2 linked regions of the Sediminicoccus sp. KRV36 genome follow. Each later gene encodes a partner of the first gene's protein in a complex. Links are inferred from orthologs where the notes say so. Each region holds a gene or a part of one and is shown on either strand. Other genes may lie near its edges.

Region 1 (7,981 bases):
CACCGCCGTGAAGCTGGCCGCCGCCACACGCTCGGCCGGGGTGACCACGGCCATGACGTAGGAGGCGCGGGCCGGCACATCCATCTGCGACAGCGCGGCGCGCAGCAGCAGCAGCCCCAGCGCCCAGCCCAGATCCGGCACCAGGGCGGCGGCCATCAGGCACAGGCTGGCCGGGATATGGCTGAAGACCATGGTGTTCACGAGGCCAATGCGCGCCCCCAGCCAGCCCGCCAGCGGCAGCGAAAACGCGCCCAGCACCCCCGCCCAGAAAAAGAACAGCGCCGCCGTGGCGAGCGACATGCCGAAGCGCTCGAACAGCCACAGCGCCATCAGCGACTGCACGGCAAAGCCGCCGGCAAAGGCATCCACGCTGAACAGCAGCGCCAGCCGCGTCACGATCCCGCGCGAAGGGCCAAGCCGCCCCGCCTCCCGCGAGGGTGGCGGGCCCGCTTCCACGAGGCCGGCATAGATCGCGGCGATGGCCAGGCCCAGCGCCGCATAGAGCCAGAACATGGCCCGCAACGCCCCCAGCGGCGTGAGGCCGAGGTGCTCCAGCAGCTCCGGGCTGGCCGAGGCAAGTGCCCCCACCGCCGCCGCCATGGCACCCACGAAGCTGTAGCGCGCGAACATCGCCGTGCGGTCCCGGGCGGCCACATGGCCACTCAGCGCCGATTGCTCGACCGGGGCGAAGATGCTGGCCGATCCGGCCGAGGGGTTGGCGGTGCCGAGGGCGGCGGCCAGCAGCAGCAGCGCGGGCTCCCCCGTCACGGCGAAGGCGGCGCCGGTCAGGGCCATCAGCGCGGCGCAGCCCAGCAGCAGCGCGCGCGGCGCCACCCCGCCGCCCCAAAGCCCCATGGCCAGCGTCATCGCGGCCGAGCCCAGCAGCGCCAGCGTCGCCGCGAGGCCGATCATGGCGGCGGAAAAACCGAACGTGGCAAGGTAGACCGGCAGCAGCACGGCGATGAAGCCATCGCCGAAATCCCGCAGGCCGCGCGCCAGGATGATGCGCCGCGCCTGGTCCTGGGGAATGCCAGGCTTCGCCAAGCCACACCTCGCCGATGTTCGTCCCGCGGGGTTTCCACAGGGTGCATCCGAGCATGCGCCGTTTCCCGGATTCCGAAAAACCCAAGGCCAGGCGGGCGGGCAGGCTTGCGGAACGCCACCGCGGATTTCAGGCGGCGAGGCTCGCGGGGCGTCTCGATCTCCGGGATCGGGCGGCACTCCGGCGTCCATATTTTTCTTGACCTGCATGACGCGGACGTAAAGTCTAAAAAAGCTTTCATCGTTCCATGACGGAGGGCATCCATGCCCGCTTCCCCCAGCGTCACGAACCTGACCATCGCAAGCTTGGCGCCGCTGTCCGGGCCCAGACATATCCGCGCCTCGGTGAACCTCGAGGGCGGCGCGAATGGTGATGCGTTGGGCGGCGATGTCTCGGCGGATGGGCGGTATGTGGTGTTCATCAGCACCGCCTCGAACCTGGTGGCGGGCGACACGAACGGCGTGCCCGACATCTTCCGCAAGGACCTCTGGACCGGGGTGGTGGAGCTGGTTTCGGCCACCGCCACGGGGGTGATCGGCAATGGCATCAGCGGCTTGGCCAGCAGCAGTGCCGGGGTGGGCGCCACCAACTGGTCGCTGCCCTCGATTTCCGAGAATGGCCGCTATGTCGGCTTCATCAGCGCGGCGCAGAACCTGCCCGGCGCCGTCGCGGGCATCACCAGCGGCTATGCGAAGGACATGCTGACCGGCACGGTCTTCAACCTGTCCCAGCCGCTGGCCGTCTCGCTCGGGCAGAGCGGCGCCGAGGCCATCAGCGTGAGCATGGGGGCGGGCGGGCTGGCGCGCGTGGTGGTGGACCCTGTCTCCATCTACGCGCCGGAGATCTGGCGGGTGAATGTCGCGCCCGGCTTCGCCTACACGATGGGCACCCTGCCGGTGACGCCGGTGCCGCAATTCTACAGCACGGTCTTCGGCTATGGGCGCGAGGCGCCCAGCCTGCCCGGGGATATCGTCGGCTGGAATGTGCCGACCACCCGCATCCTCTCCTTCAGCCTCGCCAATAATCCGGCCCTGGGCGACAGCAACGGGCTGGGGGATGTGATCCTCTCGGGGCCGGAGGGCACGCGCGTCATCTCCCGGCAACTGGCCGGGCCCGGCGGCGGCCCGCCGGCCGAGTCCAATCAGGCTTCCTATCCCGGCTTCATGTCGCTCGATGGCCGCGTGGCGACCTTCTACACCGATGCGGTGAACATCGAATCCGGCGCGGAGACGCCCAGCGGCGGCGGCGGGCTGATCTTCACCGGCTGGACCACCGTCTGGGCCTATGACAACCCCGATGCCGCCACCATCGCCGCGCGGGCCACCGCCATCGCGCAGAACCGCACGGCCGATCTGTTCTTCGGCATGAGCGACGCCACCGCGTTCCGGATCAACTGGGGTGACCAGACGTTCGTCTCGGGCGCGACCGGCGGCGCCGCGGAGCTGCACCTCGAAAAGACCTATGCCGCCCATGGCTCCTACACGATCAGCCTGACGCTGGACGGCCCGGGCGGGCAGACGGTGGACGTGACGCGGCTGCATCTGCTGGACCGTGGCACGGCGGCCAGCCTGATCGGCTCCCACCTGCGCGACATCGTCTTCGCCGGCGACCAGGACGATCGCCTGGAGGGCCGCGCCGGGGATGACGTCATCCATGGCGGCGGCGGCAAGGATACGCTGATCGGCGGGGCCGGCGTGGATACGCTGTTCGGCAATGACGGCGACGACCTGTTCTATGACGGCCCCGGCATCGCCTTCGCCGATGTCTATGTCGGCGGGGCCGGCGCCAATCGCGTCAGCTACGCCCTGACGCGCGAGGCGATCGAGATCCGTCTGACCGGCGATGACCTCGCCCATGGCGCGATGACGGCCGGCCACGCCACGGTCTTCACGACAGGCGGCCCGGTGAGCGACCTGCTCTATGACATCGTGGACGTGACGGGCGGCGATGGCGGCAACACCATCTACGGCTCCGACGCCGACAACGTGCTGACCGGCGGGCGCCGCGCGGATCTGATCCAGGGCGGCGCCGGCGATGACAGCATCATCGGCGGCATCGGCAACGATACCCTGCGCGGCGGCCTCGGCCATGACACGCTGGATGGCGGGAATGGCGATGACCTGCTGATCGTGCTGGGCGGCCAGGCGGTGGCGCTGGGCGGTGCCGGGCGCAACACGCTGTTCTTCGAGTATGATTCGAGCGTGGAAGACAGCGTGGTCTGGACCGTGTTCATGCCCACCGGCGTCGCCTCCCGCGCCGACGGGGCCAGCCTCTCCTTCAGCGGCATCACCGAGATCGGCGCCGATCGCGGGATCGAGGTGCTGGGCACCGCCGGGCGGGAGAGCTTTCAGCTGGGCCGATACGCGTCGAACTTCGTCGGCAATGGCGGCTTCGACACGCTGACGGCCCGCGCGCAGGTCGTGGCCGTGCGGATGGATGCCAGCACGCCGACTGGCACGGCCCAGGTCGTCGGGGGCGGAATGGTCGAGGGGGGCGGCACCGGCGTGACGAGCTTCAGCGGCATCCGCGGCTTCGAAGGCGGCCAGGGCGCGGATACCCTGATCGGCTCCAGCCTCGCGGACCGGCTGCTCGGGCTGGATGGCGATGACGTGCTGGAGGGCCTGGGCGGGGCGGACAGCCTGACCGGCGGAGAGGGCATGGACGCCTTCGTGCTCGGCCTGGTGGGCCCGGCCGACACCATCACGGATTTCACCACCGGCACGGACCAGATCTGGCTTTACGGGGCCACGCTCGGCCTCGCGCCAGGGCCGCTCGACCCGGCCTTGCTGACGCTGGGCGCCGCCGCCCAGGGGCCGCTGCCGCAGCTGGTGTACCAGGATACGACCGGGCAGCTCTCCTGGGATTTCGACGGCAATGGCCCCCTGGCCGCCCGGCCCCTGGCGCTGCTCGGCGCCGGCACGGCCCTGACCGCCGCCGATGTGCTGATCGTCTGAGCGGGCGGCGGCGGAAAGCGGCGCTGCCCAACCTGGCCGGTTTTCGCCGGCCGGGCTTTCCGCTAGACGCAGCGGATCATGCGCCATTTCCTTGATTTCGAAAAACCCATCGCCGAGCTGGAGGGCAAGGTCGAAGAGCTCCGCCGGGCGACCGATGCGGGCGGCATCGATGTGGCCGAGGAAGTGGCCAAGCTGCGGGAAAAGGCGGAGAAACTGCTGGCCGCCACCTATGCCAAGCTCACCCCCTGGCAGAAGGCGCAGGTGGCCCGCCACCCGGAACGCCCGAAATGCCTCGACTATGTCGGCGCCCTGATCGAGGAATGGACGCCGCTCGCGGGCGACCGCGCCTTCGCCGATGACGCCGCGGTGATCGGCGGCCTCGGCCGCTTCCGGGGCCGCGCCGTGGCCGTGCTGGGCACCGAGAAGGGGCGCGACACGGAAACCCGCATCAAGCATAATTTCGGCATGGCCAGGCCCGAGGGCTATCGCAAGGCGCGCCGCATCATGGAGCTGGCCGGCCGCTTCGGCATGCCCATCCTCTCCTTCGTGGACACCTCCGGCGCCTTCCCGGGCATTGACGCCGAGGCGCGCGGCCAGGCCGAGGCCATCGCCCGCAGCATCGAGGCGGGGCTCTCCGCCCCCGTCCCCTTCGTCGCCACCATCATCGGCGAGGGGGGTTCGGGTGGGGCCATCGCGCTCGCCGCCGCGGACCGCGTTCTGATGCTGGAACACGCCATCTATTCCGTGATCAGCCCCGAGGGCTGCGCCTCCATCCTCTGGCGCGATGCCGGCATGGCGGCGAATGCGGCCGAGGCGCTGAAACTCACCGCCGAGGACCTCAAGCGCCTGGCCCTGATTGACGCCGTGATCGCCGAGCCGCTGGGCGGCGCCCACCGGGACCAGGCAGCGGCGATGGATGCGGTGGGCGAGGCCGTCTGGGGCGCGCTGGAGCCGCTGCTGCCGCTGGATGGCGCCACGCTGAAGGCCAGGCGGCGCGAGAAATTCCTGGAAATGGGCCGCAGCGCGGTGGCCTGATGGAGCCGCAAGCGGCCCGCGCAGCCTTCTTCCGGGCCTTCCCGACCATCGGGATCGCGATCTTTGTCACCGCCATTGACCAGACCATCACCGCCACCGCCCTGCCCGCCATGGCGGCGGCTTTCGGCGTGGTGGAGCGGATTTCCTGGGTGGTTGTCGCCTACCTCGTCGCCGCCACCATCGCGGCCCCGATTTTCGGCCGGCTGGGCGATGCCTATGGGCGGCGGCCCATGCTGTTCATCGCCTTTGCCCTGCAGGCGACAGGGATGCTGGCGGCGGGCCTGGCCCCCAGCTTCGAGGCGCTGCTGGCCGCCCGCGCCCTGCATGGCTTTGGTGGCGGCGCGCTGCTGACGCTGGCCATGGCGCTGATCGGCGAATCCGTGCCGGCGCGGGAAAGGGGGCGCTACCAGGCCTATCTGGTGGCGTGTTTCATGTCGGCCTCGGCCGCCGGGCCGCTGGCCGGGGGCTGGCTGACGCAGAATTTCGGCTGGCGCTGGGTGTTCCTGGCGGGGCTGCCGCTGGTGGCGGTCGGCTTCGCCATGGCCTGGCGGCTGCCCCGGCGCGGCCTGATGGGCGGCAGCTTCCGCTTTGACGCGGCGGGCACGGCGCTGTTCACCCTCTTTGTCGCCATGCTGCTGCTGATGCTGGACCGCGCGCAGCGCATGAATGCCGCCGATTTCGGCGTGGCGCTGGGCTTTGGCGTGATGGGGGGCATCGCGGTCTGGGCGCTGCTGAAGGTGGAGCGCCGCGTGCCGGACCCGCTGCTGCCCCTGCCCGTGCTGACCGACCCGGTGATCTGGCGGACCAACCTGCTGGCGGCCTGTGTCTCGGGCACCATGGTTTCGTTGATTTCCTTCCTGCCGCTGTATCTGACGGTGGTGCGGGGCGTGCCCATCGCGACGGTGGGGGCGATGCTGCTGCCGATGAGCCTGGGGGGCGGCACGGGGGCGCTGATTTCCGGCACCTTCCTGGCGCGGACGGGGCGGAACATGCTGCTGCCCAGCATCGGGCTGGTGCTGGCGACGGCGGTGCTGTCCTTCCTGGCCTATGGCGCCGGGGGCATTCCGCTGGCCTGGCTGCCCTGGCTGCTGGCGCTCTCCAGCCTGGGCTTTGGCTGCACCTTCCCGGCGGTGCAGACCACGGTGCAGGTGGCGGCAGGCCCGGCCCGGCTGGGAGTGGCGACGGCGTCGGTGCAATTCATGCGCAACCTGGGGGCGGCGGCGGGGACGGCGGTGCTGGGGGCGCTGATCTTCGTGGGCTTCGCGCTGGCGGATGCGGAGGTGGCGGAACGCTTCGCGACCGCGATGCGCGGGGGGCGGGAGGCACTGGCCGCGCTGCCGGAGAGCGAACGCGCGGTGATGGCGCGCGGGCTGGCAACGGGGTTCCGGGCGATGCTGGCGGGCGCGGCGGTGCTGACGGGGGTGGCGGCGGTGCTGGCGTTTCGGGTGCCGTTGCGGAGGGTTTAGTGGGGGACGTTCGCCAGCACTCCACGCCCCTCACATTGAAAGTTCCGCCAAAGAATAATATCCATATATCGCATCATTATTTAATACTATCTATTTCTTTTAATGTATAAAAAGTCTTTGCTTCGCCTGACGCTTTATCTAGGATCTCAGTTTCGTCGAGAGTCGCTACAACACAACGGCCAAAATTCTCCTGAATTAAATTCGAAAGACCATTAACGAATTTTCCTTCTACAACAATATCTGTTTCAAGCAGCACCTCGAAGCGATTTCTTAGCAAGCTCGCGCCTACAAGTCTCCCTCGGAAGATTTTTGTCTCGGAGCGGGTCTCTGTGATATTGTTGATCACCGCTATGATTTTCTCGGATTTTTCCCGATCGATCTTCCACTCATATTTTGTACCCGCAAAATCTTTCCAGTCGAACTTGATATTCGAGTCAGAGGCATTTAGGTGACTTGCCAGATGACGCAAATGGACAAGAGAGCGGCGCCCCATTTCTCCTGATACACTCATCATGCCAGAATCGCTCTGCGCTGCATGTAGAAGCCGAAACAGCTGAACCATTGCATCAGACGACGTGCTTTCTCCGAGCAAATCATAATTTGACTGAACAAAAATATTCATCCCAAAAGACGAATCATAAGTGGATTGTAGTCTCATTGATGTTAAATTCATTATATCAGACCGGATAGGGCCGCGAGAAGTTGGTCCTGTTGTGATAGCTTGCGCAATACTTGAAAATAACTTCTGAAATCTTGTCAGTATAACTCCAAGATCGAGCAACTTTGCTGAATGTTGCGCAAAATTCGGGCCATCCAGTGTAATGGCTACATGCTCGGATCGTCTATGACGAAGAACTTCGACCAACTCTTGCCGGAGAGCAGTCTCCATGGAGCGCAGGCTGATGCCGCTCAAAGCAATCCCGAAGCTATTTGGGTTGGCTCTGGCGAGAGCCTGCTGATCGGTCATAGCGGCGTCAAGCTCGGACAATCTGCGTCGCAAGCCACGCAGCCTTGCCTCCGCAGACGCGGGGTCCACGCCGTGCCACACATCAAACATTGTTTAAATCTTCTGCTTTCGTGCTGTTAGCCGCAGGATCAATTTGAGTGCGCACAACCCCTTTAGGCCGATCCTCTCTATCATATCCAAACTCACCCATCCAGTATTTACGTTTACTACGAAGCTGACTGTATAAAGGATGATTTTCTGGAACCGTTGGCGAAAAGTAAGCATCGCAGAAATGAGTTGCCTTCGTCGCTGGCCCTGAAAACAAGTCGGCTAATTTCTTCTGATCTTCAGGACTAAGAGCGTCTATCGTATCAAGATCCGCAAAGGCTACTAAATCTATATCACCTGGATCTGCCTTATTTGAAACAAAACTTCCATCAATAAGTTGAACGCACGCAACTCCGAGGGCTGAAAATTCACTACGATGGCGAATATAGCCCTCGATGATTGCACGCCTTGTGTTTGATGCTGGAAAAGC
Region 2 (7,943 bases), 990 kb from region 1 along the record:
GCAGGATGGGGGCCAGGAAGCCGCCCACCGTCTTGCCCTGCTTCATGCCGATGACCAGATGCAGCGGCCGGTCCCGCCAATCGGCCAGGGTCGCGGCCAGCGCCTGGCCGGCGCCGGCATTGTGCCCGCCATCCAGCCACAGCTCCCAGGGGGCGGGCAGCGCCAGCGCGCCGCGCAGCCGCTGCATCCGCGCGGGCCATTCGGCGGCCGCCGCACCCCGGATGATGGCCGCTTCGTTCAGCCAGGGCGGATTCCAGGCGCGCAGGGCCGCGATGGCGATGCCGGCATTATCGGGCTGATGCGCGCCGCGCAGGCCCAGTTCGGGCAGCGTGATCGCGCCGCGCGCATCGGTGAAGACATGGCCCGCCGCGTCACGCTCCATCCGCCAGGCCTCACCCCGTGCGGAGAGCGGCGCGCCCAGTTCAGCCGCGCGCGCCGCAATCACCGCCAGTGCTTCGGGCGCCTGCAAGCCGGTGGCGCAAGGGATGCCGGGCTTGATGATGCCGGCCTTCTCGAAAGCGATCTGCGCCAGAGTCTCGCCCAGGAATTCCATGTGATCCATGGAAATGCTGGCGATCGCCGTCGCCACCGGCGCCTCGATCACATTGGTCGCGTCGAAGCGGCCGCCCAGGCCGACTTCCAGCACCAGGAGATCGGCCGGCACGCGGCTGAACAGCAGGAGCGCCACGGCGGTGGTGATCTCGAAGACGGTGATGGGTGCTGCGCCATTCACCCGCTCCACCTCCTCCAGCGCATCGCTCAGCGCATCCTCGGCCACCAGCGCCCCGGCCAGGCGGATGCGCTCATGGAACCGCACCAGATGCGGTGAGGTATAGACATGCACGCGCTGCCCTGCCGCCTCGCCGATGGCGCGGAGGAAGGCGCAGGTGCTGCCCTTGCCATTGGTGCCGGCCACATGGATCACCGGCGGCAGGCGGCGCTCGGGATGGCCGAGCCGCGCCAGCAGCGCCTGCAACCGGCCCAGGCTCAGGTCGATCAGCTTGGGATGCAGCGCGTGCATCCGCTCGATGATCGCCTCGGAACGACCGCTCATGCCGCCTTACCTTTCGGATGCGGCGGCGGGCTCTTCCTCGGCGGCGCGCAGCAGGCGGATCACGCGGGCCAGCGTCTCGCGCATTTCGGCGCGCTTCACCACCATGTCGAGAATGCCATGCTCCAGCAGGTATTCGGCACGCTGGAACCCCTCCGGCAGCTTCTCGCGCACGGTGCTCTCGATCACGCGGGCGCCGGCAAAGCCGATCAGAGCGCCAGGCTCGGCGATCTGGATATCGCCCAGCATGGCGAAGCTGGCCGTGACGCCGCCCGTCGTCGGGTCGCACAGCACCACCAGGAAGGGCAGCCCGGCATCCTTCACCATCTGGGTCGCGATCACGGTGCGCGGCATCTGCATCAGGCTGACCGCGCCCTCCTGCATGCGGGCCCCGCCGGAGCTGGCAAAGACGATCAGCGGCGCATCCTGCAACACGGCGAGGCGCGCGGCGGTGACAATGGCCTCGCCCACGCCGGCCCCCATCGAGCCCGCCATGAAGGCGAATTCAAAGACGGCGACCACAGCACGCTGGCCGTCGATCTTGCCATGGCCCACCAGGACGGCGTCATCCATGCCGGATTTCGCCTGGGCGTCGCGCAGCCGCTCGGAATAGCGGCGCTGGTCACGGAAGCGCAGCGGGTCCGCCGGGGCCTTGGGCAGCTCGATCTTCTGCCAGCCCTCATCCAGCGTGGCATCGAGGCGCTGCCGGGCCGAAAGGCGCATATGATGGCTGCAATGCGGGCAGACGCGGAGGTTCTTCTCCAGGTCGGTCTGGAAGATCATCTGCTCGCAGCTCGGGCATTTATGCCACAGATTATCCGGCATCTCGCGCGAGGTGCCGAAGAGCGTCTTGATCTTGGGCAGCGCCCACTCGGAAATCCAGTTCATACTCTCTTGCCCTCAAGCGGCGGGCAGCGCTGTGGCGCCACGCCTTCGCGCCGCAGACATATTGCCCCAGCTGGCCACTCGGCCGCGGCAGCGCCTGCTGCCGGCGCGCCGGGCTTTCGACCCATCCTGACCTTGCTGCAATGGCGATCCGTGGCGCGTGGGTCAAGCGGCGCGGTCGCAACTCCCTGGTGCGAAGCGGCACCGGCCATGCTATCTATGCGCTATGCCGCGAGTGGCAGCCGCCAGGCTGCGAACCACGGCCCCTGCCTCACGGCCCTCCCCCCGGGTCGAAACACGGTCCCCCCCGAGTGGGCCAAAATCCAGCGGGCGCGCCAGCGCCGCCCCCAAGCGCCGCCGAAGCCTCGGCGGGCTGCTCCTGCGGCTGGGCATCATCCTGCTGATCTGGGGGGCGCTGGCCTTTGCCGCCGTGCTGCTCTGGTTCACCCATGACATGCCGCGCGCCGATGCCGCGCTGGACCATGAGCGCCGCCCCAGCGTCACGCTGCAGACCACAGAGGGCGGGCCGCTGGCCACCCAGGGCGATCTCTATGGCGAGACGCTGCGCCTGCGCGACCTGCCGGCGCATCTGCCCGCCGCCCTGCTCGCCATCGAGGATCGCCGCTTCCACCAGCATTTCGGCCTGGACCTGATAGGCTTGGCCCGCGCCGCCTACGCGAACTGGAACGCGGGGGATGTGGTGCAGGGCGGCTCCACCCTCACCCAGCAGCTGGCGAAGAACCTGTTCCTCAGCCCCGCGCGCAGCACGCGGCGCAAGGTGCAGGAAGCGCTGATGGCGCTGTGGCTGGAGCACCGCTTCACCAAGGACCAGCTGCTCGAAATCTACCTGAACCGCGTCTATCTCGGCGGCGGGGCCTATGGGGTGGATGCGGCGGCGCGGCTGTATTTCGGTATCTCGGCGCGGCGGCTCACCCTGCCGCAATCGGCCATCCTGGCCGGGCTGCCCCAGGCCCCCTCCCGCTACAGCCCGCGCGCCAATCCCGAAGGTGCGATGGCCCGCGCGCGCGATGTGCTGGCCGCCATGGTCGCCACCGGCGCCATCACCGCCGAGCAGATGGAGCGCGCGGTTCTGGAGATGGCGATCCCGCCCCGCCCCTCGCGCAATGGCGGCTGGTTCGCCGATTGGATCTTCGAGGATATCCCCACGGCCTTCCCCGGCAGCGCCGACCTCGTCATCCGCACCACCCTCGATTCACGCTGGCAAAACGCCGTCGAGGCCCGGCTGGGTGCCCTGCTGGACCAGGCAGGGCGCGAGGCCCGGGTGGGCCAGGGCGCCGTCGTGGTGCTGGATGCCAATACGGGGGCCGTGCGCGCCATGGCGGGCGGGCGGGATTTCCGCCGCAGCCCCTTCAACCGCGCGGCCAATGCGCGCCGCCAGCCCGGCTCCACCTTCAAGGCGATGGTCTATCTGGCGGCCCTCGAACATGGCGCCTCGCCGTTTGACCAGGTGAGTGACATGCCCTTGCAGCTGGGCCGCTGGTCGCCCTCCAACGGGCATTGGCGCTCCCGCGGGAGCATCACGCTGGATGAGGCCTTCGCGCATTCCGTGAACACGGCGGCGGTCCGGGTCATGCAGATGGGCGGCGGGCCGCGCGGTGTGGCGGATGTCGCCACGCGGCTGGGCATCCAGGGGCGGTTTCCGCGCGATGGCTCGATCGCGCTGGGCACGGGCGAGGTGACGCTGATCGACCTCGCGGCCGGCTATGCCGCGCTGGTCAATGGCGGACGGCGGGTCACGCCCTTCGGCATGCAGCGCATCGAGGCCGAGGGCCGCGCCGTGGCAGCCCCCCGCACCGAGCCCGCCCAGGTGATCAGCAGCGAGGCGGCCGAACGCATGCGCAACATGATGGTCTCCGTGGTGCGTTCCGGCACCGGCCGCGCGGCGGCCATCCCGGGCCTGGTCACCGGCGGCAAGACGGGCACGACGCAGGATTACCGCGATGCCTGGTTCATGGGCTTTGTGCAGCTTCCTTCCGGGCCGCTGGTGATCGGGGTATGGCTCGGCAATGACGACAATTCGAGCATGGATGATGTTCGCGGCGGCACCCTGCCCGCCCGGCTGTTCCGCGAGATCATCGAGGCCGCGCGGGCGCCGTGACCGCCACGGGGCGGCCAGCCCTGGCCCCCGCCACCGCCTGAGGGCGTGAGGGTGTCGCTCCGGCTTGACGTGGTGCTCGCCATCCTGGGCATGGCACTCGCCACCTACGCGTTGCGCGCCGGGGGCTATGCGCTGCTGCGCGCCTTCCGCCCGCCGCCTTTCGTGACCTCGATGCTGGGCCATATGCCTGGCTGCATCTTCGTCGCCTTCGTGACGCCGGCGCTGGTGACGGGCGGTTGGCCCAGCCTGCTGGCCGCCGCCTGCGTCACCGGCATCATGCTGGGCACGCGCAGCTATATCCTGGCGATCCTCGGCGGTGTCGCCGTCATCTGGCTGACACGGCTGGCATAGCGGGCGCCGCCTGCGGCTGGGCGGCAGCCTTCACGGCGGCAAAGAGCAGGATGCCGGCGGCGTCGCAATGCTGCTTCACGCGGCGGTTCAATTCGCGCCCTACGGCCCAGCGGCGGGCCGGCGGCGTCATGATCCGGGCCCGCAGGATCACCCCCGCATCGGTCATCTTATCCACGCCCAGCACTTCGAGCGGGGCGAGGAGTTGCGGCGCCCAGGCCTCATCCTCGCGCATGCTTTCGCCCACCTGGCGCAGCATCATCACCGCCTGGTCCGTATCGGCCGAATAATCGAGCGCCACATCCAGCACGGCATAGCCGAAATCGCGCGTCTGGTTGGTCACCGTGGTCACGGCGCTGAAGGGCACGATGTGCACCGAGCCGTCCAGCGCGCGCAGCCTGATGGAGCGGATGGATAATTGCTCCACCGTGCCCGACATGCCGCCCACCGTGATGGTATCCCCCACGGCCACGGCATCCTCGAACAGCAGGAAGATGCCGGTGATCACATCGCGCACCAGTGTCTGGCTGCCAAAGCCGACGGCCAGGCCCAGCACGCCGGCACCGGCCAGGAGCGGGGCCACATTGATGCCGATCTCGGTCAGCAGCGTCAGCCCGACGATCACCATGAGCAGGGCGCCGAGGGCGGTGCGCAGCATGGGCAGCAGCGTGCGCACCCGGGCCGAGCGCGCGGCCGAGCTATCCTTGGGCAGCCGCGCCAGATGGCGCTGGATGGCGGCATTCGCCCCCTCCCAGATCAGCAGCGCCACGATCACCGTGATCCCGAGGGACGTGACACCCGACAGCAACCGCCCACCCCAGCGCCCGGTGCCGAACCAGGCCAGCGAGTTCAGCCCCCAGATCTCCAGCAGCAGCACAATGGCGATGGCGGTGATGATCATGGAGATCAGGGTGCGCAGCGCCGGCAGATAGCGATTGGCGCGCAATTCCAGCCCCGGGTAGCGGCCGGCGAGATCGGCGCTGACGCGGAACATCTGGGTGAGCAGCCGCCGCATGCCCTCATCGAGCAGCTTGCCCGCCACCACGACGCCGAGCGTCGCGAGGGAGGCACTCGCCAGCCGCTCGAAGCCGCGCTCGATCTCCAGCGCCCAGACCGTCCAGGCGGCCAGCAGCCACATGATGGCCACCACATGCCAGGCCTCGGCCAGGCGGCTGCGGGCGGCGCGCATGACCATGCGGCTGCGCGTGGGCGAATCGCCCTCGGCCAGGTCCGGCGCATCGAGCAGGGCGGCGACGGCGCCGCGGTTCTGCAGCACGATCAGCGCCACCAGCAGCGAAAGCACCAGCAGGCCCAGCCGCCAGACGGATTCATAGGCCCCCTGCGGCAGGCCAAACAGCATCGCGATCTCGGCCAGGGCGTAGAAGGTGACGCCGGTGAAGGCGAGGCGGCGGATCCACAGCGTCGCATAGGCGGCGGTCTCGTCATCGCAGGGGATCAGCCGCAACCGGGTCTGGCTCGGCGCGAAAATCAGCCGGCCCGCCGCCATCAGGGCGCGGGAGGCCATGTAGGCGAAGGTCACCGCCTCCATCATCAGCCGGTTGGAGGGCCAGATGGCAAAGCTCTCGATGAGGGAAAGCGCGGCCGCGCCAAAGGCGAGGATCGGCACGAGATCAAGCCCGAGATGCCCGAGCATGTAGGGCAGCCGCCGCACGCCCTGCATCCGGCCCTCGACGTTGCGGCTGCGGGTTTCCAGCCAGGCATGGGGGCGGCGCAGCAGCCAGCGCAGCAGCCGCTCGGTGGCGAGGCCCACGGCGAGCACCAGCCCAAGCTTCCAGCCCAGGGACCAGACCTGGGCCTGCAGACGATCATCCGTGAAAAGCCGGTGGAACCAGTCGCCGATCAGCCCGAGCTCGGCCGCGGCCGAGAGCGTCGCCCAGGCCTGGGCGACAAAGCCGCCGATGCGGCTGGCTATGCCCACGACGATTTCGGCCGGGGCGGAAATGACCTCCTCTGGCGTGGGGATGGCCGGGGCCGCCGCTTCCGGCGCGCCGGGCGTGGCCTCAAGGGCGCGGATCAGGGCGGCGCGCCGCGCATCATCGCGCAGGACTTCGAGGAGGATCGCCAGTTCGGCCGGCGCCGGGGTTATTGCGGCTGCGGCTGGCGCCGGGCTGGACGAGGCGGGGGCGGCCGCGCCGGGGGCGGGGGGCGCCGCTGGCGCAGGTGCCGGTTGGGCCGCGACGGGGGCAGGGCCGGCCTGGGTCCGGTTCGGTTGGACCGGGGTTGCATGTGCTGGGGCTGGCTGGGCGCGCGGTGCCAGGGCGCCCGGGCCAGGCAGGGCCGGCTGGCCCCCCGCCGGGACGCTCGGAGCCGGGACGCTGGGAGCCGGGACGCTGGGCCCCGGCTGATTGGGCGCCAGTTGGCCTGGCATCTGGGCCAGCGACATCGGCGCCAGGAACAGGAACAGCACAGGCAGGATGCGAAGGAACATGGCCTCTGCTTTCCGCGCGTGAACCGCCCAGGTCAAGTTGCCACTTCGCAGTGCAGCATGCACCATGCGGTCATTCATGCGCTCTTCCCCCTCCATCTGGCTGATCATGCTCGCACTTCTGGGCACTCATATGGCCGGGATGGGGGCCTTTCTGACCGTGCCGGTCCTGGCGCCCGCCATTGCCGCCGAAACCGGGCTCTCCGCCAGCCTGGCCGGCATCCATACGGCACTGGTCTATGCCGGGGCGCTGTTTTCCGGGCCCGTCACGCAGGGGTTGCTGGCCCGGCATGGCGGGGTGCGGGTCTGCCAGGGCGCGCTGGTGGTGGTGGCGATGGGCATTGCGGTGGCGGCCATCGGCCATCCGCTGGCCCTGCTGGTCTCGGCCCTGCTGGCGGGGTTCGGGCATGGGCCGATCACGCCGGCCGGCAGCCATTTGCTGGCCCCGCGCACGCCGCCGCGCATCCGCAGCCTGGTCTTCGGCCTCAAGCAATGTGGCGTTCCGGCGGGGGCGATGCTGGTGGCGGCGCTGGCCCCCATCCTCGCCACGCAATATGGCTGGCGGGTCGGGGTGCTGGCCGTCGCGGGCTTTTCGTTGCTGCTGGCCCTCGCGCTGCAGCCCCTGCGCGCGTCGCTCGATACCGACCGCGCGGCACCCGGGGCAGCGCCCTTGCGCCCCTGGCAGGATGCGAAATCCAGCCTTTCCATCCTGCGCGATGATGCGCGCATCCGCACATTGACCTTCGCCGCCTCCAGCTACGGCATCGCGCAATTCTGCTTTGGCTCCTTCTTCGTGGTCTGGCAGGTGCAGGTGATGGGGGCCGGGCTGGAGCAGGCGGGCCTCATGCTGGCGCTGGCCCAGGGCAGCGGCGTGGCCGGGCGCATCGCCTGGGCCCTGATCGCCGACCGGATTGGCGCCCCGCCGGTGCTGCTGGCGCTCGGCATCGCCATTGGCGGCGCCTGCGGCTTGCTGGCCCTGGCCGGGCCGGGCTGGCCGGCGTTGATCCTTGCGGTGGTGGCGGTGGTGATGGGGGCTTCGGCCGTCGGCTGGAACGGCGTGCTGCTGAGCGAGGTGGCCCGGGTTGCGCCGGCTG

The links.
Region 2: the proteins of LHU95_RS18265 (region 1) and accD are in contact, whole or in part, in a solved structure (PDB 8UXZ), measured with the Escherichia coli proteins. The link is inferred for Sediminicoccus sp. KRV36 from one-to-one orthologs.

Annotation. Positions count from the first base shown.
Region 1 is NZ_CP085081.1:3,858,272-3,866,252, forward strand. The notes cover bases 3,278-6,052. They hold LHU95_RS18265 (acetyl-CoA carboxylase carboxyltransferase subunit alpha), read left to right. Parts: upstream 3,278-4,074; coding sequence 4,075-5,031; downstream 5,032-6,052. Other genes in these bases: LHU95_RS18260 (calcium-binding protein), read left to right, coding at 3,278-3,996; LHU95_RS18270 (MFS transporter), read left to right, coding at 5,031-6,052. In the rest of the region: LHU95_RS18255 (MFS transporter), read right to left, coding at 1-1,044; more of LHU95_RS18260, read left to right, coding at 1,306-3,277; more of LHU95_RS18270, read left to right, coding at 6,053-6,497; LHU95_RS18275 (hypothetical protein), read right to left, coding at 6,574-7,554; LHU95_RS18280 (hypothetical protein), read right to left, coding at 7,547-7,981. UniProt on the Escherichia coli protein: Component of the acetyl coenzyme A carboxylase (ACC) complex. First, biotin carboxylase catalyzes the carboxylation of biotin on its carrier protein (BCCP) and then the CO(2) group is transferred by the carboxyltransferase to acetyl-CoA to form malonyl-CoA.
Region 2 is NZ_CP085081.1:4,847,484-4,855,426, forward strand. Bases 1-2,737 are described here. They hold accD (acetyl-CoA carboxylase, carboxyltransferase subunit beta), read right to left. Parts: upstream 1,940-2,737; coding sequence 1,061-1,939; downstream 1-1,060. Other genes in these bases: LHU95_RS23035 (folylpolyglutamate synthase/dihydrofolate synthase family protein), read right to left, coding at 1-1,054; LHU95_RS23045 (PBP1A family penicillin-binding protein), read left to right, coding at 2,163-2,737. In the rest of the region: more of LHU95_RS23045, read left to right, coding at 2,738-4,055; LHU95_RS23050 (AzlD domain-containing protein), read left to right, coding at 4,107-4,406; LHU95_RS23055 (mechanosensitive ion channel domain-containing protein), read right to left, coding at 4,381-6,852; LHU95_RS23060 (MFS transporter), read left to right, coding at 6,929-7,943.